Regions from separate parts of the Fictibacillus sp. KU28468 genome, predicted to be linked through region 3. Evidence: riboswitches for the same ligand, from Rfam matches in the RefSeq annotation. Region 3 holds a riboswitch; each other region holds the start of a gene.
What was found. Region 3 has a riboswitch for S-adenosylmethionine ahead of OKX00_RS17985 (methionine ABC transporter ATP-binding protein). Riboswitches for the same ligand answer to the same signal wherever they lie in the genome.
Positions count from the first base shown of each region.

Region 1 (7,334 bases), 1.2 Mb from region 3:
AGCGTGTTCCTGCTACTGAGTCCGGCGGTCGTATCCATACGTCTACAGCGACAGTAGCGATCCTTCCTGAAGCAGAAGAAGTGGAAGTTGAAATTCATGATAAGGACGTCCGTGTAGACACGTTTACGTCAAGCGGACCGGGCGGACAATCGGTTAACACGACTCAATCCGCTGTTCGTCTGACGCATATTCCAACTGGAACCGTTGTTTCCTGTCAGGATGAAAAATCACAGATCAAAAACAAGGAAAAAGCGATGAAGGTTCTTCGCGCACGTGTTTATGATAAAATTCAGCAGGAAAAACAAAAAGAATACGATGAAAACCGTAAATCTGCAGTGGGTACCGGTGACCGTTCAGAACGGATCCGTACGTACAACTTCCCGCAAAACCGTGTAACGGACCATCGCATCGGCCTGACTCTTCAAAAACTGGATCAAATTTTGCTCGGCAAGCTGGACGAATTCATTGAAGCATTAATTACAGAAGACCAGACAAGCAAAATGAAGGCCCAGACGGAAGCATAAGATGAAAGCGATGAAACGGCATGAAGCCCTGAACTGGGCTTCATCTTTTTTAACGAAAAAGAGACGGGAACCTCAAGCCGGGGAGCTTCTGCTTCGTCATGTACTTGGCGATCTGAGCCGGACGGAGCTGCTTCTTGGTTTGGATGAAGAGCTTCTTCCAAAGCAGCAAGAGGCATTTGAAGCAGCTGTACAAAAGCATGGCGATGGAGTGCCTGTCCAATACATTATTGGGTTTGAAGAGTTTTACGGAAGACGCTTTTCGGTGAATAAAGAGGTGCTCATTCCTCGGCCGGAAACAGAAGAGCTCGTATATGAAGTGCTTCATCGCTCCATGATGAGGTTCCCTGGCATAGAAAAGATCCAGACAGTCGATGTCGGGACGGGGAGCGGTGCCATTGCCATTACGCTGGCACTGGAGAATTCTCGTTTTTCGGTAACCACGATCGATATTGCTGAGGAATCCCTGGAAGTCGCAAAGAAAAATGCTGAAGACCTTGAGGCATCTGTTCGTTTTATTCATGGAGACCTCCTTCAGCCTCTGATCGAGGGCGGAGAAAAAACAGATATCGTTGTGTCGAATCCTCCTTACATTCCTGACCGTGAAATAATGGAGCTTGAGACGATCGTTAAGGATCAAGAGCCTTTCCGTGCACTTAGCGGCGGTGAGGACGGCTACGTATTTTACAGAAGGTTTATGGAAGAGCTGCCCCTCGTTCTGAACCCACAAAGCATTGTTGCCTTTGAAGTCGGCCATGATCAGGGCCAGACCGTGGCTGAAATGCTCAGGGTCACGTTCCCTGGGTCGGTTGTTTCGGTAGTAAAGGATATCAGCCAAAAAGAACGGATGGTTATCGCGGAGATTGGCTTTAAATAAGCAGAAAAGGTGGGGGCTGTCCAGAAAGTCGAAAATTGACCTTCAGGCAGCCCCTTTTTGGCTTGAAAAATCTTCAATGAAAAGTTAATTGAAGTGGAAGATGCGAGACTCCTCGAAAATGAACTTCACATTTTCTTCGTGCGATAAAAAGCTGCCGGAGCCTTCCTTGTCCTGCGGGACTAGCGTGACAGGTGAGACTCCCGCCGGTGCTTGCACCAAAAAGTAGGCGTTCACGCCGGTAAGGCTCACCGCACGCCCTGCGAAAGTAGGCGTTTACGCCGGTAAAAGCGAGCAGCCTGGAACGGAAATCAACAGGTTACAGACTTCTTGGACAGCCCCTTTTTTTTTTGTGGCCGGAAGAACGGAATTGAACGAAACTGGCGCTGAATTGAGCCGAATGGAGAATAATTGAGCGAAACAAGCAATAATTGATCCGAACTTAATTTTCAGACTTATTTGCCAGTCAAACGCAACTCAATATCATCTATTCTCACATCCTAAAAATTGACGAAATACCTACTTCTATTGTAGGATTACTATTAATTAAATAAATCTTATCCAGAGCGGTGGAGGGACTGGCCCTATGAAACCCGGCAACCTATTTTTAGAAGGTGCTAAATCCAGCAGGAGTAGATCCTGGAAGATAAGATGGAACGGTCTAAAACTTCCTCTTATCTGAGAGGGAGTTTTTTTTGTGGGCTATTTTGGTAGGTCGGGGGGTCTCGACTTTGTCGCGACCGCTCCTCCGCGCTGATGGGATAGACTTAGAGGGTCTCTCTCGGCGGCAGTATGTTTTGCTTATAGCAGAGGGGAGAAAAAGGTAGATGAGATTTGGATTTTGGTTGCCGATCTTTGGTGGATGGCTGAGAAATGTGGAAGATGAGAACATGCCGCCGACGTTTGATTATGCGAAGAAGGTTATTCAGTCCGCGGAAAAGTGGGGGTTTGACACGACGCTGATCGCGGAACTGTATTTAAATGATATAAAAGGGCCGGAGCAGGACTCTTTGGAGGCTTGGACAACGGCAGCGGGTCTCGCGGCCGTAACGGAGAAAATAGAAATTATGACAGCGGTAAGGCCGGGATTCCATAATCCTGCTGTAACGGCGAAAATGACGGCGAACATCGACCAAATGAGCGGCGGGAGGTTTACACTTAATGTCGTCTCCGCCTGGTGGGAAGAGGAAGCGAAGCAGTATGGCGGCATTTTTACTGCCCACGACGAAAGATATGAGCGTACGCAAGAGTTTCTTGATGTTCTAAAGGGGCTGTGGACAGAAGAAACCTTCAATTATTCCGGCAAGTTTTATCAGTTTAGCGATACGAAACTTTTCCCTAAACCTGTTCAGCGGCCAAATCCCATTTTGTATGCTGGCGGAGAAAGTGAAAGGGGTAAACAGGTTATCTCTTCCTCCTGTGACGCCTACGTCATGCATGGCGGCACTGTCGAAGAAGTCGCCGTTAAGATCAATGACATGAAGAACCGCCGCGGGCAAACAGGGAAAGAACCTTTATCTTCGTTCGGCATGGCGGCCTATGTGATCTGCCGGGATACTGAAGAAGAAGCCCAAGCGGAACTGCAGAGGATTACAGATGTAAAAGAGTCCAGCGCATATGCTGGGTTTAAAGATTTTACGAGCAAGTCGCAGCTTGAACAGCAGATTCAGCTGTACGACTACTCTGTTTCCAACCGGGGGCTGAGGCCGAATCTGATCGGTACACCTGAACAGATTGCGGAGCGGATTGCAGCATATGAAGAAGCCGGCCTCGGACTCCTTTTACTGCAATTCTCCCCTCAGTTAGAAGAGATGGAACGTTTCTCAAAACAGGTGATGCCTTTGGTAGAGAGCTATCGGAAAGAATATGCGAAATAAGGAGGATGACCATGAAAAAAGTATATATCATACATGAGAACGATGAATGGACAGATCATCTCACAAAGAGGCTGGATGAGCTGCAAGTGCCTTATGAGGCATGGCATCTCGATCAGGGAACGGTTAATCTGGCAGAAGCCCCGCCCGAGGGCATTTTTTACAGCCGCATGAGTGCTTCCTCACATACAAGAGGACACCGTTATGCACCGGAACTTGCTGCCGGTGTCATTGCCTGGCTGGAAGCACATGGCCGAAAAGTGCTGAATGGCAGCCGCGCCCTTCAGCTTGAGGTGAGTAAGGTCGTTCAATATTTAGAGCTTGAGGCGCATGGGGTGAAGACGCCCAAAACCATTGCGGCTGTTGGCAAGGACCAAATTTTGCAGGCAGCTGAGCAGTTCAGCGGCAAACCGTTTATTACAAAGCATAACCGGGCGGGAAAAGGCCTTGGTGTTCAGCTTTTCCATTCATACCAAGGATTGAAAGAGTATGTGCTCGGCCCTGATTTCGAAGAGCCGGTGGATGGCATCACATTGATACAGGATTATATTGAATCGCCGGAATCTTATATTACACGCTGCGAATTTGTCGGCGGCAAGTTTGTTTATGCGGTTCGGGTGGATACCTCAGAAGGCTTTGAACTCTGTCCGGCAGACGCCTGCCAGATCGGTGACCTGTTTTGTCCTGCAGGAGAGGAAACGCCAGCCAAGCCGAAGTTTCAAATTCAGGAGGACTTCAATGAGTCAATCATTGAAAACTATATGAGGGTTCTGGCAGACAACAAGATTCATGTTGCCGGGATCGAATTTATAAAAGATAAAGACGGCACGATCTATACGTATGATATCAATACGAACACCAATTACAACTCTGATGCTGAAGCGGCTGCCGGAAAATATGGCATGCTGGAGCTTGCGAAATTTTTGCAGCAGCAGCTTGATTCATTGAATGCAGCAACCGTGCAATAAGACAAAAAGAGCCTCCCGCCAGCAGCGGGAGGCTCTTTGTTTTTTCATTATCTACATGAAAAAGGGGGTGATAGGGATGTCCTTACTATAGCAGACCCACTACATTGCAGAGGAATTATGTGACCTTTTTGATATGTTTAATAAATTTGTGACAAAGTCCGTTGTTTCACAGCCGGTTTCTGTCATATTTTCCCTGTATTTGTTTACTAGATTCATAGTATGATTCCTCCTTTCCGTGGCCACAATGAGGATAGAAAAGGAAAGGGGAGTTTTAAACATGAAAAGATCAAAAAAATCGCTAATGACTATACTATTCCTATCGCTGATCGCGATGCTGCTGTTTTTTGAAACCCAAACGAAGGTGGCCGATGCCACCATGAATGCCTCTGCTAAAATTCCGAGTGATGCCATCAGGCTACGGATTCTGGCAAACAGTGATGCGGAAAAAGATCAGGCACTGAAAAGAAGAATTCGGGATAAAGTGAACGAACAGATCACAACCTGGGTGGGTGGCCTGGATTCACATGATCAGGCCGAAAAAGTGATCCGAAAACATTTGCCTGAAGTTGAAAACGTGGTAAAGTCCTATTTGAAAGATGCCGGGCTCAGCATTCCCTACAAAGTTCAATTCAACAATCATGTCGCCTTCCCGACAAAAATGTACGGAAATAATGTCTACCCTGCTGGAAAGTATGAAGCGGTCCTCATTACACTTGGTAAAGGGAAAGGAGCCAATTGGTGGTGTGTATTGTTTCCGCCTCTATGTTTCCTTGATTTTGAAAACGGAGACGCCGTTAAAGCGGATCAGAAGGGTGTAAAGGAAGTAGCCTCAGGACCAGCTCAGGACGCACCTGTTGTTCAAAAGCCTGAGGAAGAAAAAATAGAAGTTAAATTCTTTCTGGCAGACTTATTTACCTCCATCGCTGATAAGATCGGGAGTCTTTTCTCTTAAAAGCCCTGCATAACTTTCATGGTTGTTTCATAGACTTTTATAAAAAATGCTAGAGGGGTGAACACCATGACAATTCGTTTACGGGCGGCTATGCCGCATGAAGCAGGAAGTCTCGGTGACCTGGTAAGGCAGGCTGGTCTCGGAACGGACGGGATCAGAGAGGGAATCGAGAACTATCTGGTTGTGGAAAATGATGAAGGAGATACGATCGGAACAGTGGGCCTGGAAAGAGTTGGCCAGGACGGGCTGCTGCGTTCCTTCGTCATCAAGAAAGAATATTCGAATGAACAACTATTTCTGCGATTGATTCAAAGAATTTTGCTATACTGTAAGGAAAAAGGAGTGGAAACCCTGTATCTGCTTACGAAAGCTGTTCACCTTTTTGAGCCTTTATCGTTTCAGCCGGTAGCCGAAAAAGGAACTCCTTCCCATATTGAGAATACCGCCCACTACAAGAAAACAGCTGAAAAAGATGTTGTACTCCTGTACTGCACCTTGAATGACAAATGATTATCCACAAGTTATACACATTTCTGGAGCGTTTGTGTATAACTTGTGGATGATGTGCGAAATGAGCGTTAGAACACAGATTGGGCGGTTTGAAAGGATTTTTCACATGACAGAGTATAAAACCGAAGTATGGTCTGTGGATAAAAAAATGGATGAAGAAAAAGAATATCCACAAATTACGCAAGCTTCCTTGTGGATAAAGAAAAATGAAGTGGTGGCGTTCCCCACAGAAACAGTATATGGACTTGGAGGAAACGCGCTCAGTGATGAAGCCATCGAGAAAATTTTCCGGGCAAAGGGAAGACCGAGTGATAATCCGCTGATCGTTCATATCGCAAGGACTGAACAGCTTGAGGGGATTGTTGCTTCCATCCCGGAACGTGCAAAAAAACTGATGGATGCGTTCTGGCCGGGTCCCCTGACACTGGTTCTGCCCAAGGGAGAGGATGTGGCCGGCCGGGTGACAGCGGGGTTATCCACAGTGGCTGTTCGTATGCCTGATCATCCCGTTGCCATGAAACTGATCAAGGAATGCGGTCTTCCGCTGGCGGCTCCCAGCGCCAATGTCTCTGGAAGGCCTTCTCCAACGACTGCCCAGCATGTTTATGAGGATTTAAAAGGTAGAATCCCTGGTATTCTGGACGGAGGGGCAACAGGGGTCGGTGTGGAATCCACAGTGGTCGACTGCACGGCCGAAACACTTGTCATCCTTCGCCCGGGAGGAGTCACGAAAGAGCAGCTTGAAGAGGCGGCGGGTGAAACACCCATGGATCCTGGACTCCTCAATGAGAAGGAAGCACCGAAATCTCCGGGCATGAAATACACGCATTATGCGCCGGATGCTCCACTCTATCTTGTGGATGGCTCTCCTGCGTTTTTGCAGGAGCTTGTGGACAAGCAAAAAGAAGCAGGGCGAAAAATCGGTGTTCTCACTTCAGAAGAAAATGCATCCTTTTATCAGGCAGATACGATTATTCCGTGCGGGTCACGTGAAAAGCTGGAAAGTGTCGCACATCATCTGTACGATGCTTTGCGGGCGTTTAACGAGAGTGATGTGGATATCATTTATGGAGAAGTGTTCCCGAAAAAGGGCGTAGGTGCAGCCATTATGAACAGGCTTGAGAAATCGGCAGGCGGACAGATCATTAAAGAATAGAGCAAAAAAGAACAGGACAGCTGGCTGTCCTGTTTATTTATGGTCAGACAATAAAGAGGCGCCCTCCTGATCGATCGAGAGCATGGGAAGCACCACTTTAAAGGTGCTGCCTTGTCCCAGCTCGCTCTTCACGTGGATCCTCCCGCCATGGTCCTCAATAATCTTATAGCAGACCATAAGGCCGAGCCCTGTCCCTTTCTCTTTTGTTGTATAAAAGGGTTCACCGAGTGAAGGGAGCTTATCAGAAGGAATTCCGCACCCTTCATCCGCAAACGACACCACCAGATCGTTCTCTTTCCGTTCAATGGAAATAAACACGTTTCCGCCATCTGGCATCGCTTCTATCGCATTTTTCAGCAGATTGATAAATACCTGTTTAAGCTGGTTGTCCACACTGGAGATTACAGGCAGATCGTCTTCTGCTTTAAAATAAATCTGCACGTTCATCAATATGGCCTGTGTTTCAATCAGTGAGATGA
Region 1 covers NZ_CP110666.1:255,338-262,671, forward strand. Annotated here, with positions in the region: gene prfA (peptide chain release factor 1) at 1-524, shown strand, start outside; gene prmC (peptide chain release factor N(5)-glutamine methyltransferase) at 535-1,398, shown strand; gene OKX00_RS01340 (hypothetical protein) at 1,483-1,647, opposite strand; SAM riboswitch class I at 1,950-2,048, shown strand; gene OKX00_RS01345 (LLM class flavin-dependent oxidoreductase) at 2,223-3,272, shown strand; gene OKX00_RS01350 (ATP-grasp domain-containing protein) at 3,284-4,237, shown strand; gene spoIIR (stage II sporulation protein R) at 4,515-5,189, shown strand; gene OKX00_RS01360 (GNAT family N-acetyltransferase) at 5,256-5,699, shown strand; gene OKX00_RS01365 (L-threonylcarbamoyladenylate synthase) at 5,806-6,855, shown strand; gene OKX00_RS01370 (PAS domain-containing sensor histidine kinase) at 6,889-7,334, opposite strand, start outside.
Region 1: it holds a riboswitch for S-adenosylmethionine, as region 3 does, so the genes downstream of both, OKX00_RS01345 (LLM class flavin-dependent oxidoreductase) here and OKX00_RS17985 (methionine ABC transporter ATP-binding protein) in region 3, are expected to answer to the same signal.

Region 2 (7,334 bases), 2.1 Mb from region 3:
AGAAATGCTATCCACGGAAACGCCCTTATCTGATGATCGCGGGTACCAAGACCTTCAGTAATCCGCTGAAAGACCATTCTTTCCCTTCAGGACATACGACCGCAATCTTTTCGGTCATCATCCCGCTCGCTTTCATCCATCCAGGATTGCTTACCATACTGCTTCCGCTCGGGTTGTCTGTTGGCATCTCGCGTATGTATCTCGGCCTTCATTACCCAACCGACGTGCTCGCCGGTATGATCCTCGGGATCAGCTCAGGAATCTTTTCCGTGTTTTTACTCAACGTTTATCTCGTTCCTTACTTTTTATAAAATTTAGGAGGGGTTACATGAAAAAAGCACCACAGGAAAACTGTTTGATGATTGTGCAAGAAATCAGTCCGAATCTCAATCCAAGAATCGCTCTAGCAGCAATCTTCAAGCTTCCTGTATTCATGAAAACCTTTGAGCATAAACCTCCGGATTTAATTGTAAAGGTGCCAGGCACCGGCTTTTGACATATGTCAAAAAGCGGTGCCTGGCACCTTTTCAAAAATAAACACTTAAATCGATTCATAAAATAACAAATCGATAATAAACTAGTCGATGTCAATAATAAATTTAGTTTTTCGATAATAAGTTCTTCTCAAAACTCTACTTACATAAAGAAATTCACTTTGTTACTTGCAAAACCCACGTTATTTCCATATCAAGGGTCGGCTCACCATCATTTCACTCAATAAGTAGTCTCTTTACTCGTAAAACTGGTCAATCATTGCCTCTTTTGATCAAAATAACTTTATTTCAAAAGAAAAACCGGCCCAAAGGCCGGTTTTTTTCAATGTATTTATGCGTTTGCTTGATCTTTAAGTGCTTCTGCTTTATCTGTTTTTTCCCAAGGAAGCTCAACGTCTGTACGGCCAAAGTGTCCGTATGCCGCTGTCTGTTTGTAGATTGGACGGCGAAGGTCAAGCATTTTAATGATTCCCGCAGGACGAAGGTCGAAGTTTTGGCGCACAAGATCAACCAATACTTCTTCAGAAACTTTTCCTGTTTCGAATGTGTTGACAGCGATCGATACAGGCTGTGCTACACCGATTGCATATGCAAGCTGAACTTCTACTTTGTCAGCAAGTCCGGAAGCAACGATGTTTTTCGCTACGTAACGAGCGGCGTACGCTGCAGAACGGTCAACTTTAGTTGCATCTTTACCGGAGAATGCTCCACCACCGTGGCGAGCATATCCGCCATACGTATCAACAATGATCTTACGGCCAGTTAATCCAGCATCACCTTGTGGTCCGCCGATAACGAAACGGCCTGTCGGATTAATGAAGTATTTTGTGTTTTCGTCGATCAATTCTGCAGGTACAACAGGCTTGATGACTTGTTCTTTAATGTCGGCTTGAATTTGCTCAAGTGTAATTTCTGGATGGTGCTGAGTGGAGATAACAATCGTATCGATACGAACCGGTTTGTCATCCTCATCATATTCCACCGTTACTTGAGTTTTACCATCCGGACGAAGGTAAGGAACTTCTTCGGTTTTACGCACTTCAGCCAATCGGCGGGACAGGCGGTGTGCCAAAGAGATCGGAAGCGGCATAAGTTCAGGTGTTTCATTGTTGGCATAACCAAACATAAGACCTTGGTCACCAGCACCGATCGCTTCGATTTCTTCATCAGTCATTGAGCCTTCACGAGCTTCAAGCGCTTGGTCAACACCCATCGCGATATCCGCTGACTGCTCATCAATGGATGTAAGAACTGCGCATGTTTCAGAATCGAAACCGTATTTTGCACGGTCATAGCCGATTTCTTTGATCGTTTCGCGAACGACTTTTGGAATATCAACATAAGTAGATGTGGTGATTTCACCAGCAACAAGCACAAGGCCTGTCGTTACGGATGTTTCACAAGCGACACGTGCGTTCGGGTCGTTTGCAAGGATTTCATCCAGGATCGCATCGGAAATTTGGTCACAAATTTTATCCGGATGCCCTTCCGTAACTGATTCAGATGTAAAAAGACGACGGCTTTTAGACAATTGAAATCCTCCTTCTCTATTGAAAGCATAGAGCAATTTTTTTATAAGATACGGTACTCATTCCTATATGGATACTTTGTTTTGTAAAATATTCAGGTTCAAACTGTTTTAAGACATAAAAAAAGCCTTTCCCTGGACCTAAAATACACGAGGGAAAAGGTCTTATTTCTACGCCTTCACCTCTTATTTTCAAGGTTTTTCACCTTGCAGGTTAGCACCTTTTCACTTCACTGCACAAGATGCATATGTGATGATGAAGTGTCGGTTGCTGGGTTTCATAGGGCCTGTCCCTCCACCTACTCAGAATAAGAGTAGCCGTTCCCGAAATATAATAGCGCAGTTCGACAAACCTGTCAACTTGAAAAGCTATACTCTCCCTCTCCGGCGGGAGTCTGGGAGATCCTTCAAACGGAATTAAGTACCAATTATAAATGAAAGATTATGCTTTTAAAAACAAAGAGCCTGATTTATGAACCAATTTACAATTTGCTAAATAAAATAGTATACATTATTTGTTTCAATGTGTTATACTAATTTCGAATTTACTTACGATATTAATGATAAATATATTTCTTAAAAGGATGGTTTTGCGAACATGAATACGGTTGATTTAACGACGACTTTAGATGACATTCTATCCAGCGCTGCTACTCATGAAAATCTACCTGTACCTATGCTAGTTGAAAAGGCGCTGCTCCGAAATGAAGGCATTTTATCTTCAACCGGTGCTCTCAGGGCCACTACTGGAAAATATACTGGACGTTCTCCCGAAGACAAATTCATCGTGGATGAAGCTAGCACACAAGATAAAATAAACTGGGGCAAAATCAATAAGCCCTTTAACGAAGAGAAATTTGAGCAGCTCTATAAAAAAGTACTTCATTACTTAGGACAAAAAGAGGAATTGTTTGTATTCAAAGGATTCGCTGGTGCCGACCACGCGTACAGGCTGCCTATTCAGGTGATAAATGAATTCGCTTGGCATAACCTGTTTGCCCACCAAATGTTCATCCGTCCGACAGCTGAAGAACTAAAAGGAATCGAAGCGGGGTTCACCGTGGTATCTGCACCAGGATTTCAAGCAGATCCTGCTGTAGACGGGACCAATTCTGAAACCTTCATTATTATATCATTTGAAAAGCGTATCGTGTTGATCGGAGGAACTGAATATGCAGGAGAAATTAAAAAGTCCATCTTCTCAGTGATGAACTACATTCTTCCTGAAAAAGGGATCCTTTCTATGCATTGCTCCGCAAATGTCGGGCAGGAAGGCGATGTAGCTCTGTTCTTCGGATTATCGGGTACCGGGAAAACTACGCTCTCTGCTGATCCGCATCGTTCATTGATCGGGGACGACGAACATGGCTGGGCTAATACTGGTGTTTTTAACATTGAAGGCGGCTGCTATGCAAAATGCATCAACCTCTCTGAAGAAAAAGAACCGCAGATCTGGAATGCGATCCGTTTTGGAAGCGTTCTCGAAAATGTCGTTCTTGACCATGAAACACGCGTAGGTAATTATAGCGAAGGTACGTTGACTGAAAATACTAGGGCTGCCTATCCAATTCAGGCGATTCCGAATATTATCCAGCCAAGTGTTGCTGGTCATCCGAACACGATTATCTTCCTGACAGCTGATGCATTCGGCGTATTGCCTCCGATCAGCAAACTGACAAAAGAACAGGCCATGTATCATTTCCTTTCCGGCTACACGAGCAAACTTGCCGGAACAGAACGAGGAATCACATCTCCTCAAGCGACCTTCTCAACATGCTTCGGTGCACCGTTCCTTCCATTGGATGCAACTGTATATGCCGAAATGCTCGGAGAAAAAATCGATCATCATGAAGTAGAAGTATACCTGGTGAATACCGGATGGTCAGGCGGAGAATATGGTGCCGGCAAGCGCATGAACCTTTCCTACACAAGAGCCATGGTTCAGGCTGCCCTTCAAGGGGAATTAAAATCTGTAGAGACGATAACCGACCCTATTTTTGGACTGCATACACCAGTACATTGCCCAGGTGTTCCTGATCAAGTACTTCAGCCGAAAAAGACTTGGGAGAACCCGGAAGATTACGACCACAAAGCAAAAGAGCTTGCAAGTAAGTTCAAGGAAAACTTCGAAAAATTCAACAATGTGCCAGCAGAAATTAAAAGTGCAGGACCGCTTTGCTAAGTTAAGAAAAACTTTAGAGCCCTGGGCACTAAAGCTAGATCCAAAACTCCTACAAACCGCTTCCCAGCCGAAGCGGTTTTTTTATTTTCCATAAAAAGGTTGAAATCGACACTTATGTCATTTATAATAACGACATAAGTGTCATTTTAATTCCTAGGAGTGATTTCATGGAAAAGAAAGCAGGTAATACATTAAGGCAGAACAAATCTTTTAAGTTTTTAATGTCGGCACAGGTCATTTCCAATCTTGGTGACTGGCTTAGCATCATGGCAATTTTTTCATTGATGGCTTTTAAATGGAACGCCTCACCGCTGGAGATGTCATTTGTCATTATTTCACTTGGACTCCCCATGACGGTTCTTGGACCGGTTGCTGGCGTGATCGCCGATCGCATGAACCGTAAAACCATCATGGTTTGTTCTGATTTTTTCCGCTGTATCATTATTCTTGGTTTGATCGTTGCATCTGTGCCTTGGCATGTGTACATTCTGCTTATTCTTCTGGGAATCTTCTCCTCTCTTTTTACTCCCGCCAAAAGCGGCATGCTGAAAGAAATTGTGTCCGATGACGATATGCAGCAGGCTGCTTCGATCAGCTCTGTCATCCAGGACGCGACGAAGATTATCGGTCCTGCCATCAGCGGATTTTTAGTAACCACGGCTGGAATCAGCAGCGTTTTTATTCTTGATTCAGCCAGCTTTCTCTTGTCCGCTTTGCTGCTGTTCGTGCTTCCAGGTGTTAAACCGCTTCACGTAAAAGAAAAACGCACAAAAGGATCTGTTATATCAGATTTAAAAGAAGGCTTTCAATATATGAAAACAGTACGCTTTATTTTGTTTGGCACTGGTCTCATGTTTGTTTCCATGTTGATCTTGCAGATGGCAGATGCCCAGTTTTCCGTTCTGATCCGATTACTCGAGACGGGCAGCCCGGCATTGGTAGGTCTAGTGGTCACCTGCTCAGGAGTTGGCTTTCTCGTGACCGGCCTATGTTTGACAAAATGGCAGATCAGTTCTCCATGGCTGGCAATGACGATCGGTATCTTCTCGCTTGGAGGCGGTTTTATGATCATGGGATATCTGGCTTCTCTCCAGCTTCCCCACCCATTTATCTGGGCTCCTGCGCTAACCTTCTTAGCTGCCTCAGGCGCAGGTTTAATCTTCATCCCTTTCAATACAGCCGTTCAGAGACTAACACCCGTTCATATGACAGGAAGAGTATTTGGCCTGACGGGAAGCATTATAATGCTAGCGACTCTTATAGGCCCGGTGACTGGCGGATTTGCTGGAAATCAATTCGGAGTGATCTCCGTATTTATTGTTTCTGGCGCTGGACTTGTTACAATAAGCATAGCGGCATTGTTTTTACGAAAATCGATTGAACGGAGCGATCAGTATGTCACCGAAAGTGCCTCACGAGCACAAGGAACAACGACAGCGTGAAATTTTAATGGCATCTAAAAAAGTGTTTGCCCAAAAAGGCTATGAAGCTGCCTCTATTAAAGACATCATGGATGCCACTTCCATCAGCAGGGGCGGAATCTATGCCTACTTCTCAAACAAAGAGCACATCTTTCTTTCTCTATTGGAACAAATGATGGAGGATAACCGCAAGGAGCTGGATGAGCTCCTTCAAAAGAATAATGGATCCGTTTGGAAAACTCTCCTTACCTTATTGGATGACTACAGAAGGGCTGAATACGAAGACACGGAAAATCTTTTTAGTGCGGCAATCGTTGAATATGGAATTACGCATTGGCGAAAACCGGAAAACAGAGATTACATCGAAAAACGATACGAAGGTGCAGCCAGTATTTTTAGCGTTCTAATCCAAAAGGGTGTGGACGCCGGTGAGTTTAATCCGATTGCCCCGGTTGATGATATTAGCCGGTTCATGATTAGCTTTCTTGATGGGCTAGCCATTTCAGCGATTAGTCTGACTCATGACCTCATGCGTACCGGAAAACAGATGGATCTTTTTGAATCCACATTAAAAATGATGCTCAACGTACAAAAGCCGGACTTGTCACAAAGGTGACAGCTCCGGCTTTTCTTTGTTTTGCGTTTTCATCCACTCACAAAAAGCATAGGTTATTTTCCGGTTTTCCTGCGGCGGAAAATGATGAGTATATTGCGGGTAGAACCAGGATTCTACTTTTTTCTTTGGCTCCAGGCATTCTTTCAGCATTAAAGAATGCTTGATTCCAACATTTTCATCACGGCTTCCATGGATTAATAAGAGCGGAACGTTAAGTTCGTCGCAGAAATATACAGGTGAACGTGTCCTATACCCCTCCGGATTTTTAGCAGGTGTTCCGCCGATGACCCTTTTCATCATTTTGCGGAGGTCTACTCGTTCTTCATAGGTAAGGACCATGTCAGAAACGCCTCCCCATATGACGAGTGAGCGGGCTTCAGGAAACTTTAACGCTGTAAAAAACGCCATCGGTCCGCCTCTGGAAAACCCAAAGATATGGAGCTGATCCTGATCAACAGAAGGCAGTGATTGGAGCACCTCAAACGCATGAAATGCATCGCACCGGTCTTCCCCGCAAAAATCTTCACGCCCCTCTCCCCCTTCATTTCCCCGATAAAACGGGGCCATCACAACAAACCCCTGTGAAGCAAGCTGGATGATTCTCGGAATGCGTACCATCCCTACTTTTTTAATCCCTCCCCGTAAATATAAAAATCCAGGAAGAGGCTGTGTCTGATGTTCAGGGATAGCTAACAGCCCTTTTACAGTTAATCCTTCACTCTTATATGTAATCTTGAATAACGTAATCTGTGGATGCGGAGATGGAAATCGTTGTGCATGAGTGATCAGGCTGCTTCCTAACAACGCGCATTCCTCCTTTTTTTCAATAGGCCAACACACAATTTTTCAACTCACATAAAGTATTACATGAAAAGCAAAACTTCATTCGAACATAAAGGAGGCACACCGCTTGAAACGGATAAAAGCTCATATCATGCTCTGCTTAACACTGCTTCTCACTGCCTGTCTGCTATTGTCGGCATGCTCATCTGATAACTCCGAAAAGCAAAAACGCGATAAAGTAAGAATTGCCGAAGTGACCCGCTCCATTTTCTATGCTCCCCAATATGTTGCCATAGAAAAAGGGTTCTTT
Region 2 covers NZ_CP110666.1:1,364,172-1,371,505, reverse strand. Annotated here, with positions in the region: gene OKX00_RS07080 (phosphatase PAP2 family protein) at 1-311, shown strand, start outside; gene OKX00_RS07075 (hypothetical protein) at 329-496, shown strand; gene metK (methionine adenosyltransferase) at 826-2,025, opposite strand; SAM riboswitch class I at 2,206-2,337, opposite strand; gene pckA (phosphoenolpyruvate carboxykinase (ATP)) at 2,621-4,204, shown strand; gene OKX00_RS07060 (MFS transporter) at 4,372-5,646, shown strand; gene OKX00_RS07055 (TetR/AcrR family transcriptional regulator) at 5,600-6,241, shown strand; gene OKX00_RS07050 (alpha/beta hydrolase family protein) at 6,230-7,030, opposite strand; gene OKX00_RS07045 (ABC transporter substrate-binding protein) at 7,176-7,334, shown strand, end outside.
Region 2: it holds a riboswitch for S-adenosylmethionine, as region 3 does, so the genes downstream of both, metK (methionine adenosyltransferase) here and OKX00_RS17985 (methionine ABC transporter ATP-binding protein) in region 3, are expected to answer to the same signal.

Region 3 (7,334 bases):
GATAATAATCACGGAAAAGTACGTAATCATACTTCTGTTCCAGGTTGTTGAGAACGGTGCCTTGCGCATTACCCGGACCAGCAGGTAGCTGGAAAAGCAATGGATGCTTGGAAAACAATTATAAGGGGCATCCATCTCGTAGACCCGGTTTACAAGAGATTCCAAGAATGAAGAGCCAGCAACGAGCGGCCTAGGAACGGTGGTCTGAAAAAGGCTGTATACCGTATAGCAGACCAGCAGGCCTGCAATGTAAACAAACAGTGTCTTGAAGTACGTCTTCTTATCTTTGAAATAGAAATAAATCAAGGTTCCGTAAATATATAAGGTCCACAATAGGTAAGGGATAATAAAAACAGCAGAGAATGGTATGTTCCTGTCAACAGTTGTAGCTAGGTTATGCACTTCGCTCCCGGGGTGATTGACCCAATCATAGATCAAGGAGCAAATCGGCAATAATCCTAAAGAAAGCAGCGGGAACAGGTTTAGCAGCGATTTCTTCATAATTTCCTCCATGGCAGCTAACTTCTTTTGCCATTTCCCTAGTATACATCAGATCAAACAGAATAGGGCAAATGGAAAACATTGCTTGCTAAATGATAAGGCTGCTGGTTTAAAGGTAAGCTAAAAAAGGTATTTATCCTGTAATCCAAGCATGTTCAGGAGGTACAATCCATGCAGATAAGTAAACCAGCAATTGTTCCGCGTTATACATTTTCTGAAATTTACGGTCCGGATCTCATTTTTAATCCGAGGCCTTCATTCGCTCATAATAAGTGGATTCCCGATTGTCCAGTAAAGCTTGATCTTCTGACGGGAAGCCAGTTTGCGGTATTGGGAAGCATGCCGGTCATCTGCAACCGGTCGGTAACTACCAAAAAAGCAACGGAGCTGTATGAACGGGCGGGTCTCCTGCTTCGTTTTCCTGTTCACGAATATTCGACAGAGGCGGATTATCGAAACATTTTCGGCCGCTTAGAAAAAGAGCAGAAGAAGATGGTAGTTCAGCATATTCACCCAGAAGAAGAAATGTCATCAGAAAATTATTGGATCGATCCGCGCCTTGTTCAGTATCTAAACAATAAAGCGAATTTAGAAGAGCTGGTTCCTTCTGGACATGCTCCGAAACGAAAATCAACAACAGCTGCGGAACTTCATGATCAATTAGAAACCTTCCCATTTCCATGTGTCGTTAAGGCAGCGACAAATGAGGCAAATGCGGCAGGTTTTGATGTATTTATCTGCAAAAATCAGGAGGACATTGACAGGGCAGCAAACTTTTTCGCCTCCTGTGAAGGAATTGTCATAGAAGAGTACTTGGAGATCGAGCACAATTATTGCGTTCAGTTTGCCTGTACAGCAGATGACCGTCTGATTTATCTGGGCAGTACGATCCAAAATATTACGGAAGACGGAAAATATAAAGGAAACTGGGTCGATAAAGAGTCAGAACCCGATGATGAGGTCATCAAGGTCGGGAGAAGAATTATGGAAGAAGGCTGTAAAAGAGGCTATAAAGGGATTGCAGGATTTGACATTGCGGTAACGGCTGATGGAAGGAAAATAGCCTTTGATTTAAATTATAGAGTCAACGGTTCTACCGCCGCACTTCTTATGAGAGACAGTGTTGAAGAACAGCTCGGTAAAAAGGTAATCAAATTCGTTTCCTGGGAATCCAAGGGCGGTATAGAACCCCTGTATGATGAAGTGAAACGGGGGATTGAAGATAGATATTTCATTCCGCTGTCGATCTATAATGGCAGTGAAAGCCCTTATGAAGATGCCGCCACGCTTATACAGGGCCTTGTACTGGGAGACACAAGGGAAGAGGCGGATCAAAAGGAATATATTTTTCAAAGAGCCGGTCTATCCTAAAAGAGAAAACCATCTAAAACTCCCCGGCATTTGGAGGGGAGTTTTCTTATCCTTATGGTGGCACCTGTTTACAGATATAGGGTTGGGGTAAATACTAGTAAATAAAATCAGACATTGATTAGGAGGCAATACATATGAGCAAAATGGTGATTGGAGTGTATGAAACAGAGAACGAAGCTGTTGATAGTATACAATCCCTGGTGAATCAAGGATACAATGCAAAGGACATCTCCATCCTTGCTAAAGATGATGGAAAGATGGATCGAGTTGCCGATAAAACGAATGTTTCAGAAGAACATCTGGACGAAGATGTAAACGAAGCAGCCTATGGAACCATTGCAGGTTTTCTGTCTGGTATCGGCGGAGCCATCGCGGTGCCAGGCCTTGGTGTTCCCGGTATTGGTCCGCTGCTTGCTGCTGGTCCATTTGCATCCATGTTTAGTGAGGATTCAGAGGATGATTTAAAAGAAGTTCTCATGTCCCTGGATCTTTCAGAACGGACGGCTGAGCGTTATGTGCAAAAAATAGAACAGGGCAGCATTATGGTTTTCTTAGAAAAAGATGCGGTGAAACTTTAACAATAGAGTAATTCTAAGAGGTGCCTGAACGCATAAAATAGTCCGCCACATGAAAGGATATGTACATAAAAGCAAGTTAAAGTGAGGGCGGATATGAAAAAAGAGAATATGGCAATTCTAAGCGGCGTTATGATAATGGGTATTGTAGCTTTAAGACTAATGAACAGGCTTCGTAATGATGATCATTGGATGAAACTTGACGGAATGGGAAGCCTGGCTATATTTTCAGCACGGGGCGGAGGTTTCGTGGATTTCTTTCTGAGAAGTTACTCTTTTCTTGGTTCTGGATTTCTGTTGATTCCTGCCACTATTTATTCTGCATACAGATACAGGAGAAAAGGAAAGAGAAACATTGTTTTTTTATTAATAGCCAACCTGATCGGATGCCGTTGGATTAACTCTGTTTGGAGAAAGAATTGGAAGCAGCGGCCTCCATCCACTAAACCTTTTTACATTAGGTATGGATATCCGAGTGCGCATGCGATGAATGCAACAGCGCTTTATGGTCTTTTTACACTCTTATCAAAAAAGTTTGTTAGAACGAAATTTTGTATATTGGCAGTGCACCTTGGATTTATTTGCTGGAGCAGAATTTATCTAGGCATTCACTATATTACGGATGTACTGGCTGGAGTTGCCGGAGGAGCAATGTGGCTGGCTTTTATGGCTTCAGTGTTTTTTTTCCGATCAGAGAACTCCGAAAAAAGATTTGACATCGACTTAGATCATGGTATAAGATAGGTCACATCAAGTAAATATGAACGTGTTTCTTATCCAGAGAGGTGGAGGGATATGGCCCTGTGATACCTCGGCAGCGGGTTTTTCTTTTGAAAAACACTGTGCCAATTCCAGCAAGTTCCTTTAAGGGCTTGGAAGATAAGAAGAGCAGCTCGTTTCCTTATGGATACAAACATCTCTTCTTTCTTTAAGAAGAGATTTTTTTATTTAATTGAACATTATATTTGTTTCTTATCCAGAGAGGTGGAGGGATTGGCCCTTTGAAACCTCGGCAGCGGGTTCCCGGTTTAATGGGAATACTGTGCCAAGTCCGGCAAGCGATTAGCGCTTGGAAGATAAGAAGAGATCAGCCACTCATCTCGATGCGTCAGGCCTCTTCTTGTTTTCAAGAAGAGGCTTTTTTTGATGTTTTAACAGTAGCGAGAAAGGAGATCACATCATTGATTCGATTTGAAGAGGTAACCAAAATTTATGAGAGTGGCAAAAGCCGGGTAAGAGCGTTAAACAATGTGAGCTTTGAGATAAAAAAAGGGGAGATCTACGGTGTTGTCGGATACAGCGGAGCAGGAAAGAGCTCCTTGCTGCGATGTGTGAATCTTTTGGAGAAGCCAACATCAGGGCACGTCTTTGTAGGAGAGGAGGACATGGCAAGATTGTCTCCGAAGGAACTGAGAAAAAAACGGAAAAATATCGGTATGATTTTTCAGCATTTTAATCTGCTGAACGCAAAAACGGTATTTGATAATATTGCGACACCGCTTTATCTTCTCGGCATGAAGAAATCATTCGTTAAAGAGAAGGTGAACGACCTGCTGGAATTTGTTGGCTTGTCCGAGCACGGGCATAAATATCCCGACCAGCTCTCCGGCGGACAAAAACAGCGGGTAGGCATTGCCCGGGCGCTCTCCACTGATCCGGAAGTGCTATTGTGTGATGAAGCAACATCGGCATTGGATCCGCAGACTACCTCCAGTATTTTAAAGCTTCTGAAAAAAATCAATAAGGAATACAACATTACGATTCTGATCATCACGCATGAGATGAACGTCATTCGTGAGATATGCGATTCCGTCGCTGTTATGGAGAACGGAGAAGTGATTGAGAAAGGGAGCGTTTTTGATGTATTTGCAAGGCCACAGACTGAGACGGCAAGGCGCTTCGTCAGTTCAGTTCTTCAGGATGAATTGCCTGAGTCCCTTAAAGACCTATTGAAGAAGCAGGACAGGAATCATCAGATCTTCAGGATTGTATTTACCGGAGCATCCACAAGACAACCGCTGCTGTCACAGATTGCCAAGAAATTCAACGTGGACGTCAGCGTTCTATACGGCCATGTCACAGAACTTCAAGACGTCCCTTTCGGAAACCTTGTTGTTCAATTGATCGGCGACGAACAGGAAATCAGAAGAGCGATCTTTTTCGTGAACCAGAGTGAAGTCGAAATAAGGGAGGTCGCACCTTATGCAAGTTGATTGGAGTACATTTTGGGTCGACATTTTAAATGCGGCCGGTGATACCTTAACGATGGTTGGATTTTCCTTATTGTTCTCGGCTGTAATCGGCATTCCGCTTGGCGTCGTACTCGTAGTCACGAGGAAGGGGCACATTCTTGAAAACCTGGCCGTCTTTAACGTTTTGAACGCGATTGTAAACGTTCTGCGTTCGATACCGTTCATCATCTTAATGGTGGCGATTATCCCGTTTACAAGATTAGTAGTCGGTACCTCTATCGGGACATCGGCCGCGATTGTGCCATTGATTGTATATGCCGGCCCCTATATCGCAAGGCTCGTGGAAAACAGCCTGCTTGAGATCGATCCGGGCATTGTAGAGGCCGCAGAAGCCATGGGAGCTACTCCTTGGCAGACCATCTTTCGCATACTGCTGCCGGAAGCATTCAGTTCACTGATCCTGTCGTTTACGATCGCAACGATCGGCCTGGTCGGAGCTTCGGCGATGGCAGGGGCTGTTGGTGGAGGAGGCTTGGGCGATCTGGCCATTGCCTACGGCTATCAGCGATTTGATACAGACGTGATGATTGTCACCGTCGTTCTGCTCGTCATCCTTGTTCAAGGCTTACAGAGCACAGGAAATATACTGTCCAGAAAAATTAGAAGAAGATAAAAAGAGAAAAGGGAGAAGGGAAATCGTATGAAAAAATATTCATTGATCATTTTAGTCATCGGGGTTTTAATGTCGGCATTCTTGAGCGGGTGCAGCGGCGGAGATAAAAAAGGCCTTGAAAAAGTAAAGATGGGCATCAGCGGATCTGACAGTGACGTGTGGAAGTATATCGCTAAAAAAGCAGAAAAAGAAGGTATTGATTTGGAAATCGTAGAGTTTTCCGATTATGTCCGTCCGAATCAGGCATTGTCTGACGGGGATATTGACGCTAATGCGTTTCAGACCATCTCTTACTTCAATTCGTTTAAAAAAGAACATAAATTGGATTTAGCCCCGATTGCAACAACCGTCATTGCGCCTATGGGCGTTTACTCAAAAAAATACAAGAACATCAAGGATATCCCGGCTGGATCAACCATTGCTTTGCCGAATGAAGCTACGAACATGGGCCGTGCATTGCTTCTTCTGCAGAGTGCCGGGCTAATCAAACTGGAAAAGAACTTTGATGGAAATGGTGATCTGAAAAAAGTGGCGGAGAACAAAAAACACTTGAAGCTTAAACCAGTAGTTGCAGGCCAGACACCACGGGTGCTTCCTGATGTGGCCGCTTCAATCATTAACAATGGCGTTGCTGTCGATGCTGGAATGAATCCGAAGAAAGATTCGATCTTCCTTGAAAGCAAGACTGCAAAGCCATATATCAATATCATTGCAACAAGAACTGAAGATAAAAATAAAAAATCGCTGAAAAAAATTGCGAAGATCTATCAATCAAAAGATACAGCCAAGAAGATTAAAGAAATCTATAAAGGTGCAACCATTCCAACGTTTGTACCGCTAAGTGAAATTGGAGAGTAATAGAGAGAAAGGATCTGAGATCATGACTGTAATCAGCAGAACTGCCGGAGAAACCCAGGAACAAATCCGTACGAACATTGATGTAAACCAAGCGGCTTACATTCAAACTTCTCACGAGATCCATGATAATCCAGAAATCGGAAATGAAGAAGTGTTTGCATCCAGCCTGCTTACATCGCTGCTCGAAAAAGAGGGGTTTCAGATAGAACGCGGAGTGGCCGGTCACGAAACGGCATTTGTTGCCCGTAAGCGTTCTATTCTAGATGGGCCATCCGTTGCCTTTTTAGCAGAATATGATGCCCTTCCCGGCATCGGTCATGCATGCGGCCATAATATCATCGGTACATCAAGTGTGGCAGCGGCCATCGCTCTGGCTTCCGTTATCGATGAGATCGGAGGAGAAGTAGCTGTTTTTGGAACGCCTGCTGAAGAAGGCGGAGAGAACGGAAGTGCGAAGGGAAGTTTTGTGAAACACGGCTTGCTGGACGGCATTGATGCTGCGTTAATGTTCCATCCCGGTAACGCTAACCGCATTACCGGGACATCGCTTGCCGTTGATCCGCTGGATTTTGAATACATCGGGAAGCCCGCTCATGCGGCTGCGGCACCGGAAAAGGGAATCAATGCACTTGATGCAGTTATTCAGTTGTTTGTCGGGATTAACGCACTGCGCCAGCATGTGGCGGACGATGTGAAAATTCATGGCATCATTACACACGGGGGAGACGCTCCTAATATTGTGCCTGAATATGCGAAGGCCCGTTTTTACATTCGTGCTTCCACAAGAGCAAGACTGAATGAGACAACGAAAAAAGTAAAAGCCATCGCAGAAGGTGCTGCCCTTGCAACAGGAGCAAAGCTTAATGTTATTGCTTTTCAGAATCAGGTGGATAACCTTTTATTAAATCGATCGTTTGATAAAGTGTTTCAAGAACAGCTGGAGAGTCTGGGTGCAGAAGTAGATACCTCACACCGATGCGGACTTGGTTCGACTGATGCCGGTAACATCAGCCAGGCCGTGCCGACGATTCACCCTTACCTTCAGATCGGGCCGGATACGTTAATCGGGCATACGGATGAGTTCAGGGAGGCGGCAAAGTCAGAGCAGGGCGATCAGGCGCTTATTCTCGGTGCAAAAGCGCTCGCTTTGACCGGTTTTCAGCT
Region 3 covers NZ_CP110666.1:3,425,818-3,433,151, reverse strand. Annotated here, with positions in the region: gene OKX00_RS18005 (phosphatase PAP2 family protein) at 1-501, opposite strand, end outside; gene OKX00_RS18000 (ATP-grasp domain-containing protein) at 673-1,872, shown strand; gene OKX00_RS17995 (YflT domain-containing protein) at 2,007-2,450, shown strand; gene OKX00_RS17990 (phosphatase PAP2 family protein) at 2,544-3,191, shown strand; SAM riboswitch class I at 3,218-3,333, shown strand; SAM riboswitch class I at 3,417-3,530, shown strand; gene OKX00_RS17985 (methionine ABC transporter ATP-binding protein) at 3,629-4,660, shown strand; gene OKX00_RS17980 (methionine ABC transporter permease) at 4,650-5,312, shown strand; gene OKX00_RS17975 (MetQ/NlpA family ABC transporter substrate-binding protein) at 5,340-6,170, shown strand; gene OKX00_RS17970 (M20 family metallopeptidase) at 6,154-7,334, shown strand, end outside.

Region 4 (7,334 bases), 1.1 Mb from region 3:
GCAAGACTTCTTTTGGCAGAGTGAGTTGTGGGAAAAAAAAACGAAAGATACAGAAAGAAAACTGGGAGAAAGACTTGCTGCTCTTCGCAGTTCCCGGACCGGTGCGTTATGGATTGAATAATGACAATTACATCGGAACCATTCCGCAGCCGAACGGCTTATATTCAACATGGACAGCGTATACATAACGAAACGGATTCTGCCGCAGATTGAAAGAGGAAGTGAAGGAAACGGAATGGATTCAGAACGAAAAAAATCATGGAGAGAATGGAAAAGGATCTTCCAGATGCTGCATGGAGATCTATGGGGAGGGAACTGGATCACTGGAAAGAATGGGGAACCCGCTCTGATCGATCCCGCCGTTCTTTATGCCATCATGAAGCTTACTTTTTGCCAATTGAAAAAGAATATCAAGACCGTAAAGAACTTTATCAATTGTTTTATCTTCTCGTTCATTTGAATTTATTTGGAGAAACATACGGTCGCCCCATAGATCGAATTCTAAAGAGATATTTATCATAGTTTTTCAAGTTGCTGATCATGAAGGCGGTATAGTAGAAGATAGCCAATGATCGACCCGACAAAAGCAAGGGACATATCCCATTGTGAATCCCAGATATCCCCTTGGATTCCCAGAAAATCTTTGGCAGAATGCCCTTCCGTTTTCGCAACCAGCCACTCGATAATCTCATATCCTGCGGCGAGGGAGAGAATGATGCTTAAACTGAGGAGAATAAGCCAAAAACGGCGAGGGAGGCCGGCCAGCCTGAGCAAAACTTCTCGTACAGGAATAATCGTGAGCCCCTTAAAGAAATGTCCGAACCGATCATAATCATTTCGTTTAAGATGAAAGGTATTCTGAATCCGCTCAAAAAGGGGGACATCATCGTACGTATAGTGGCCACCGATAAACATTAATATGAACACGATGGAAAAAAGGCTGTAGGAAAGAGTTGTAAATTGAAAACGTTTATAAGTAAGCATAAGGATTAGGATTGGAAGGACAGCAGGTGATACTTCAAGAACCCAAGTGAAATAATCAGCCGGGCGGAAAGCAGACCAGATGAAAACAAGCGCAGTAAGCAACAGAATGTACAGATGAATATTTTTTGGATGGTTTATTTCCATGTGTGCTCCTCCTGATCTCCTTTTTATCAGTATGAGGGACACAGCCGGCAGTTATACCTTATCCTAAAATATAAAAAATCGCCCAGGTCGGGCGATTTTTTATTATCATACAGAAACTTTCTCGAATTCTTTGCGGATCTCAGCAGATCGGTCTTTTGCGCTGATGATTGCTTTAGTAAACGCTTGGCCAGCTTCATTTTCCCGCAGAGCATCCAACCCTGCTGCTGTTGTGCCGTTTGGGGATGTAACTTTTTTTCTTAGTGATTCAGGTGATGCATTTGTATCCAGCACCATTTTACTGGCGCCGAAAACCGTTTGTGCTGCAATCTCCCTTGCAAGATCCTCATCCAGTCCTTCAGCCTGAGCTGTTTTTTCAATATGTTCAAGAACATAGTAAATGTAAGCCGGACCGCTTCCTGCTATACCTGTAAACACATCCATCTGTTCTTCTTCAATCACTTTTACCCTGCCGATCGCAGAAAATAATTCTTTTGCGATTTCTATATGCTCCATTGTGACCGATTGTCCACCAGTTACGGCCGTAATCGATTCTCCAATCGTACTGGAAGTGTTAGGCATTACCCGAATAACCGGCTGTTCATCAGGAAGAATTTCTTCCATAAAGCCAGTAGATATCCCCGCGAGAACAGAGAGTACAATTTGATCTGGCTTTAGTTTGGGTTTCAGCTCGATTAATGCTTTTTCTGCATCTTTCGGCTTCATGGCTAAGATGATCAGATCCGCTTCTTGGACCCTTACTTCACTGTAAGGTAAGGCAATCACCTTATATTTTTTCATCAGTTCAATTCGTCGTTCTTCATTTTGTTTATTCGTCATCATGATATTGCTGGGCGGTAATTTATCTTGATTGACCATTCCGGCAGCTATTGCCTCGGCCATGGAACCTGCCCCGATAAAAAGCACCTTTTTAGTTTCTAACATGCAACCTCTCCTTATTGCTGTGCTGAGTTCACTTAAGGTCCTATCTTAACATGTAAAGAAGAGGTTTCAACCCTTTACCGGGACATCGTCCGTTATAGCCAATAATCTCTAAAGAAAGGGAGAATTAAGGAGGCTAAACTGCACAAATTGTAAGAAATTATGGGAAAACCATTTAAATCCCTGGATATGCGGAAATACATTCACCGCTTAGCAGGCTGTGACGGGAGCAAAATGGTTTGCAGCAATTGTCTTTGTTCATCAGGCCACCATGCTCCACAATCTTCTGAGACGATGCAAGCTGCACATTTTTCAAGGTCAAACACTTTCATACCGGAAATTGGGGGAGAGTAGACGTGTAAAGTAATCAGCGGTTCCTTTTCATGAGTACCCATCTTATGAATCATTCCTCTTCCAACGTTTAGGAGCGATCCTTTATTTTCAACCTGTTCTTTCACTGGCACAGGCTGTCCGCCGGGCTGGAGCTTATAGAGTGTGTGGTTTGAAGAGCCAGATAAAATCTGGACCCACCCATATGACTGCCCATGGTCATGAGGAGAGCAATCCAGGGCAGAAGCCCAATGCATAACGAGAATTTCTACGTGATCACTCTTATAAATTAATTTCCTGCCATAGGGTTTGTTTTCTGGATCCCTGATAAAAGGGCCGGCGTCCTTTACACTAGCTTGCAGTTTATGGATAGCATCAAGCAATTCCTGTGAGGTAGGTTGAACGAGCGGAGTGAAGAGTTTTTCAATCTTAGTAAGGAATAGCAAGTTATCATCCTCCTGCCGAATTAAATGGGGTTATCTATAGTATATTGGAGCCACTTATCGCTCATGTGCTCTGAAGGAAAATCGGTCAATGGTCACAAAAAATATCATATATCCGAAACATAACTCCTAGGGGCTTCGTTAGTTCGCAACAACAAAAGGGTGATCAGAAATCGTCCTTTTACTTTTGACGAAAACACAAAGATCCAGGAGGTATAAATTTATGTTTAAAAAGATTGGTTTAATTACGGGAATAACAGCCATTGGGCTATCTATAGCAGGAGGAACAAATGCAAGTGCACATACGGTAAAGGAAGGGGATACTCTTTGGAAGCTTGGTCAGTCTTATAACGTATCTTATGAAAGTATCAAAAAAGACAACAATTTAGACGGAAATATGATAAGACCTGGCCAGCAATTAAACATACCGGCAGTTAAAGGGGTAAGTGAACATCAAGTGAAAGCATCTTCAGAAGATAAAAGACTTCTCGCTTCTCTTGTCGAAGCCGAAGCAATGGGTGAAAGTTTTGAAGGTAAAGCTGCAGTTGCTGCTGTTGTCTTGAACCGAGTAAAGGCTGATAGCTTTCCGGATACGATCAAAGGGGTTATCTACGACAAAGGGCAGTTTCAGCCTGTCATGGAAAACAAACTGAAAAAGCCTTCACCTTCATCAGAAAAAGCTGTTGATAAAGCATTATCCGGTTATGACAATACGAATGGATCGCTGTTTTTCTATAATAAAACGACAGCGGTAAGCCGTTGGCTCGATACAAAGCCTGTCAATATAGTAATCGGCAACCATACATTCAGCAAGTAAATTAAAGCCTCAGGCCATAGAAAGAAAGGTCTGAGGCTTTATTATCGTTCACTTGAGCTCTTTATGCTAAGACCCGATGATTCGATTTTTTGGCTGTTCCGGGCAATGAGAACATCACAAGTGGCATGCCTAGTGATATATTGTGAAACACTGCCGATAAAAATGCGTTCCATAGCGTTTAACCCGGTTGCACCGCAGACAATTAAATCTGCTTCATGCATGGAAGCAAAAGAAAGGATTTCTGTTTTTGGAGTTCCGTAATTGGATAAGGTTTTAACATGTTTTAATCCATGTTTCCTTGCCATTTCATCATAATCTTCAAGAAGGGATTCACTGAAACTCTTATCACGGCTCAACTCGATGTTAACTGCACCTGCGTCTAATGGAGCAGTAGGGATTTTTTCCTCAGAAATATGAACAATTAGCAATTGCGCATGATATTCTTTCGTAATTTCTATAGCTCTGTAAAAGGCAACCTCCGAAGATTCCGATCCATCCACACCAACAAGGATTTTTTCGTAATAAGGCATAAAAATCACCCCTTTTTTGTAAACTTATATAAATTCATTCCCTATATATAAGAGAGGCAAACATAATCGTAACATTTGTACCCAACCTCCAAATTCCATTTGACAAACCTATAGGAGTAAGGTATTTTTGAACGTATTAAAGTATTTGAAAAATTCATAATTGACTCTTATCAAGAGTGGTGGAGGGACTGGCCCGATGATACCCGGCAACCTGCAGATTATTTCTGAACAGGTGCCAAATCCTGCAAGGCAGAAGGCTTTGAGAGATAAGAGAAGGTCAAGCCCAAGCGGATAATTGCACCTCTCTGAATCTTTTAGAGAGGTGTTTTTTGTTGAATAAATGGGGGGATATCTGTTGGCAAATACACAATTATCTGCTGTAAATGATACGGCAGCAATAGGAGAACTTACGTTAGAGTCTGGAAAAGAGCTGAAAGATGTCCATATCGCATACCAGCGAATCGGCGCAGCAAATGCACCTGCCATTTTCGTATGCCATGCGCTTACAGGTAATCATTATACGTTAAACAGTGAGATGGGAGAAGGCTGGTGGGCAGGTCTTTTGGGAAATGGGCAGTATATTGATTTGGAGAAATACCAGGTGATTACTTCAAATGTATTGGGAGGGTGTGACGGATCAACAGGACCACTCTCGGTCAATCCCGTTACTGGAAGTCCTTACGGAGCTGAATTTCCATTGATAACAATCAGAGACATGGTGCAGGCCCAAAAGAAACTTTTGGACGTACTCGGCTTGGGACGTCTAGAGGCAGTGATCGGCGGATCGTTAGGCGGCATGCAGGTATTAGAGTGGGGACTGATGTATCCTGATTTTATGGAGCGTCTGATCCCGATTGCCGTAACCCCTTTTCTAAGTGATTATGCGATAGGTTTCAATGCAGCGGGAAGAACGGCCATCCTAAGTGATCCCTTATGGAATAATGGACAGTACGGTAAAGAAAATACACCAAGGAAAGGGCTTGGCATTGCTCGGATGATCGGTATGCTCACTTATCGTTCGGGAGCATTGTTCAATCATCGATTTCAGCGAAAACAAACTGAGAATTGGGAAACCATTCATGAGAATGCAGCCTTTTCAGTTGAATCCTATCTTCAATACCAAGCGGATAAATTAGCGGACCGTTTTGATGCCAACAGTTACTTAACACTATTGAAAGCGATGGATACTCACGATATCGGCAGAGAAAGGGGAGGAGTAGTGGCTGCTTCCCAGAGCTATAAGGCTCAAATGCTTTGTGTTGGTTTCACTGGTGATTTGCTCTATCCTTCTGATTTAATGGAACAGTTTGTAAAAGATGTTCAAGCTGCAAATAAAAGAGCAAAATATCTTGAGGTATCCACCATGTTTGGGCATGATGGATTTCTGACAGAATTTGATAAGTGGGGGAACTTGCTCAAGGAATTTATGAGAGAAACAATAAAGACATGAGGATATCATCCTCATGTCTTTATTTATCACTATTCAACAGCTGGTTTTTCAATAACCGCCGTCTGATTAGAAGGCGTATGCTGTTCAGGGCGCTCCCGGCTAATTCTTCCGCCGCCGACGGATAAAGCGACCAAAATACCCGCTCCAATAAAAATCAAGCCTGTTAAAAATACAGTGGTAAAAGAATCACTCCATGCGGTCTGTATAGAATGAATAACGGTATCTTTAATTGTATCAGGCAATTTAAGAAGATCTGGATGGATTAAAATGCTGAACAATGCATCTGTTTTGTCTGCTAACTTTTGAAAGATCCCTTGAAGCATTGGGTTCGTTTGTCCACTCACTACATCTTTCATTTTTGTTTCTAAGGAATGGTTCATCACTACATTTAGAACAGTGATACCAATCGTACCGCCAATTGAACGGAAGAACGTTGATGCAGAAGTAACAGCTCCCAGTTTTGTTTTCGGAAATTCATTTTGAATCGCGATCATTAATGTCGGCATAACAAGACCCATTCCGAATCCCATTATAATCATATAAGCGTATGCTGTAATTTCATTGGAATCAACACCCATCGTGCTCATCAAGTAGAAGCCTACTGCTGTAATGATCATGCCCGCAGTCAATACGGTTCGATAAGGAACTTTCAATAAAAGTCTTCCACCAATAATACTCGCCAGGATGAGAGAAATCATCATCGGTGTCATGGTAGAACCAGCTTGTGTCGGAGTTACACCCAGAATACCCTGCATAAACATCGGAACGAACATGATCGCACCGAACATGCCTAAGCCCAGTAAAAACCCTAGAGCATTTGTTGTGGCAAAAACACGGTTTTTAAACAGTGAAAGATCTAGGACAGGCTCTTTTGCCTTCTTTTCTACAAATCCGAATACGATCAATAGAACGATGGAGAAGCCGAAGATCAATCCGCTTACCAGAGAAACCCATTCAAATTTATCTCCGCCAAACGTCAAACCAAGGAGCAATAAGACGATGGCAGGAATTAGAGTGATGATTCCAAGATAATCGATATTCACTTCTTCTTTTGGCCTTACCAGTTCATTTTTCATTCCAACAAAAATGAGGATGGCAGATAAGAGACCAAAAGGAACATTAATTAAGAAAATCCAGTGCCAGCTGATCGAGTCGACTAAAAATCCACCGATGAACGGACCGATAACAGAGCTTAATCCGAAGATTGCTCCGAATACTCCCTGCCATTTCGCACGCTGTTCCGCTGTGAAAATATCTCCGATAATGGTTTGTGAAAGAGGCATGATCATACCGCCGCCAAGACCCTGCAGCCCGCGGTAGAAAATCAATTGTTCCATAGAATTCGCTGTTGCACATAACCCGGAGCCAATGACGAAAATGACGGTTCCAATCAAATAAAGGGTACGGCGTCCGTATAGATCCGAAAGCTTTCCGACGATCGGAATTATCGTAGTAGATGTAATTAAATAGGCAGTAGTTACCCAGGCAAAAATAGAAAATCCATTTAACTCACCGATAATGGTAGGCATCGCTGTACCAACCACGGTCTGTTCCATTGCGCTGAAAAACATCCCAATAATAAGGCCCAAAAGGACCATATTGCGGTTGATAGGCATTTGTTGTTCAATTTTCATATGAGTGATTTTCTCCATTCTGTTGTTATACTAATTGAATCTTTAAGTGTTAATCTTTGTTAT
Region 4 covers NZ_CP110666.1:2,337,592-2,344,925, reverse strand. Annotated here, with positions in the region: partial or broken gene OKX00_RS12100 (fructosamine kinase family protein) at 236-522, shown strand; gene OKX00_RS12095 (DUF2238 domain-containing protein) at 517-1,128, opposite strand; gene proC (pyrroline-5-carboxylate reductase) at 1,234-2,070, opposite strand; gene OKX00_RS12085 (cysteine dioxygenase) at 2,271-2,843, opposite strand; gene OKX00_RS12080 (cell wall hydrolase) at 3,064-3,657, shown strand; gene OKX00_RS12075 (universal stress protein) at 3,699-4,187, opposite strand; SAM riboswitch class I at 4,352-4,460, shown strand; gene metX (homoserine O-acetyltransferase MetX) at 4,543-5,637, shown strand; gene OKX00_RS12065 (MDR family MFS transporter) at 5,667-7,271, opposite strand.
Region 4: it holds a riboswitch for S-adenosylmethionine, as region 3 does, so the genes downstream of both, metX (homoserine O-acetyltransferase MetX) here and OKX00_RS17985 (methionine ABC transporter ATP-binding protein) in region 3, are expected to answer to the same signal.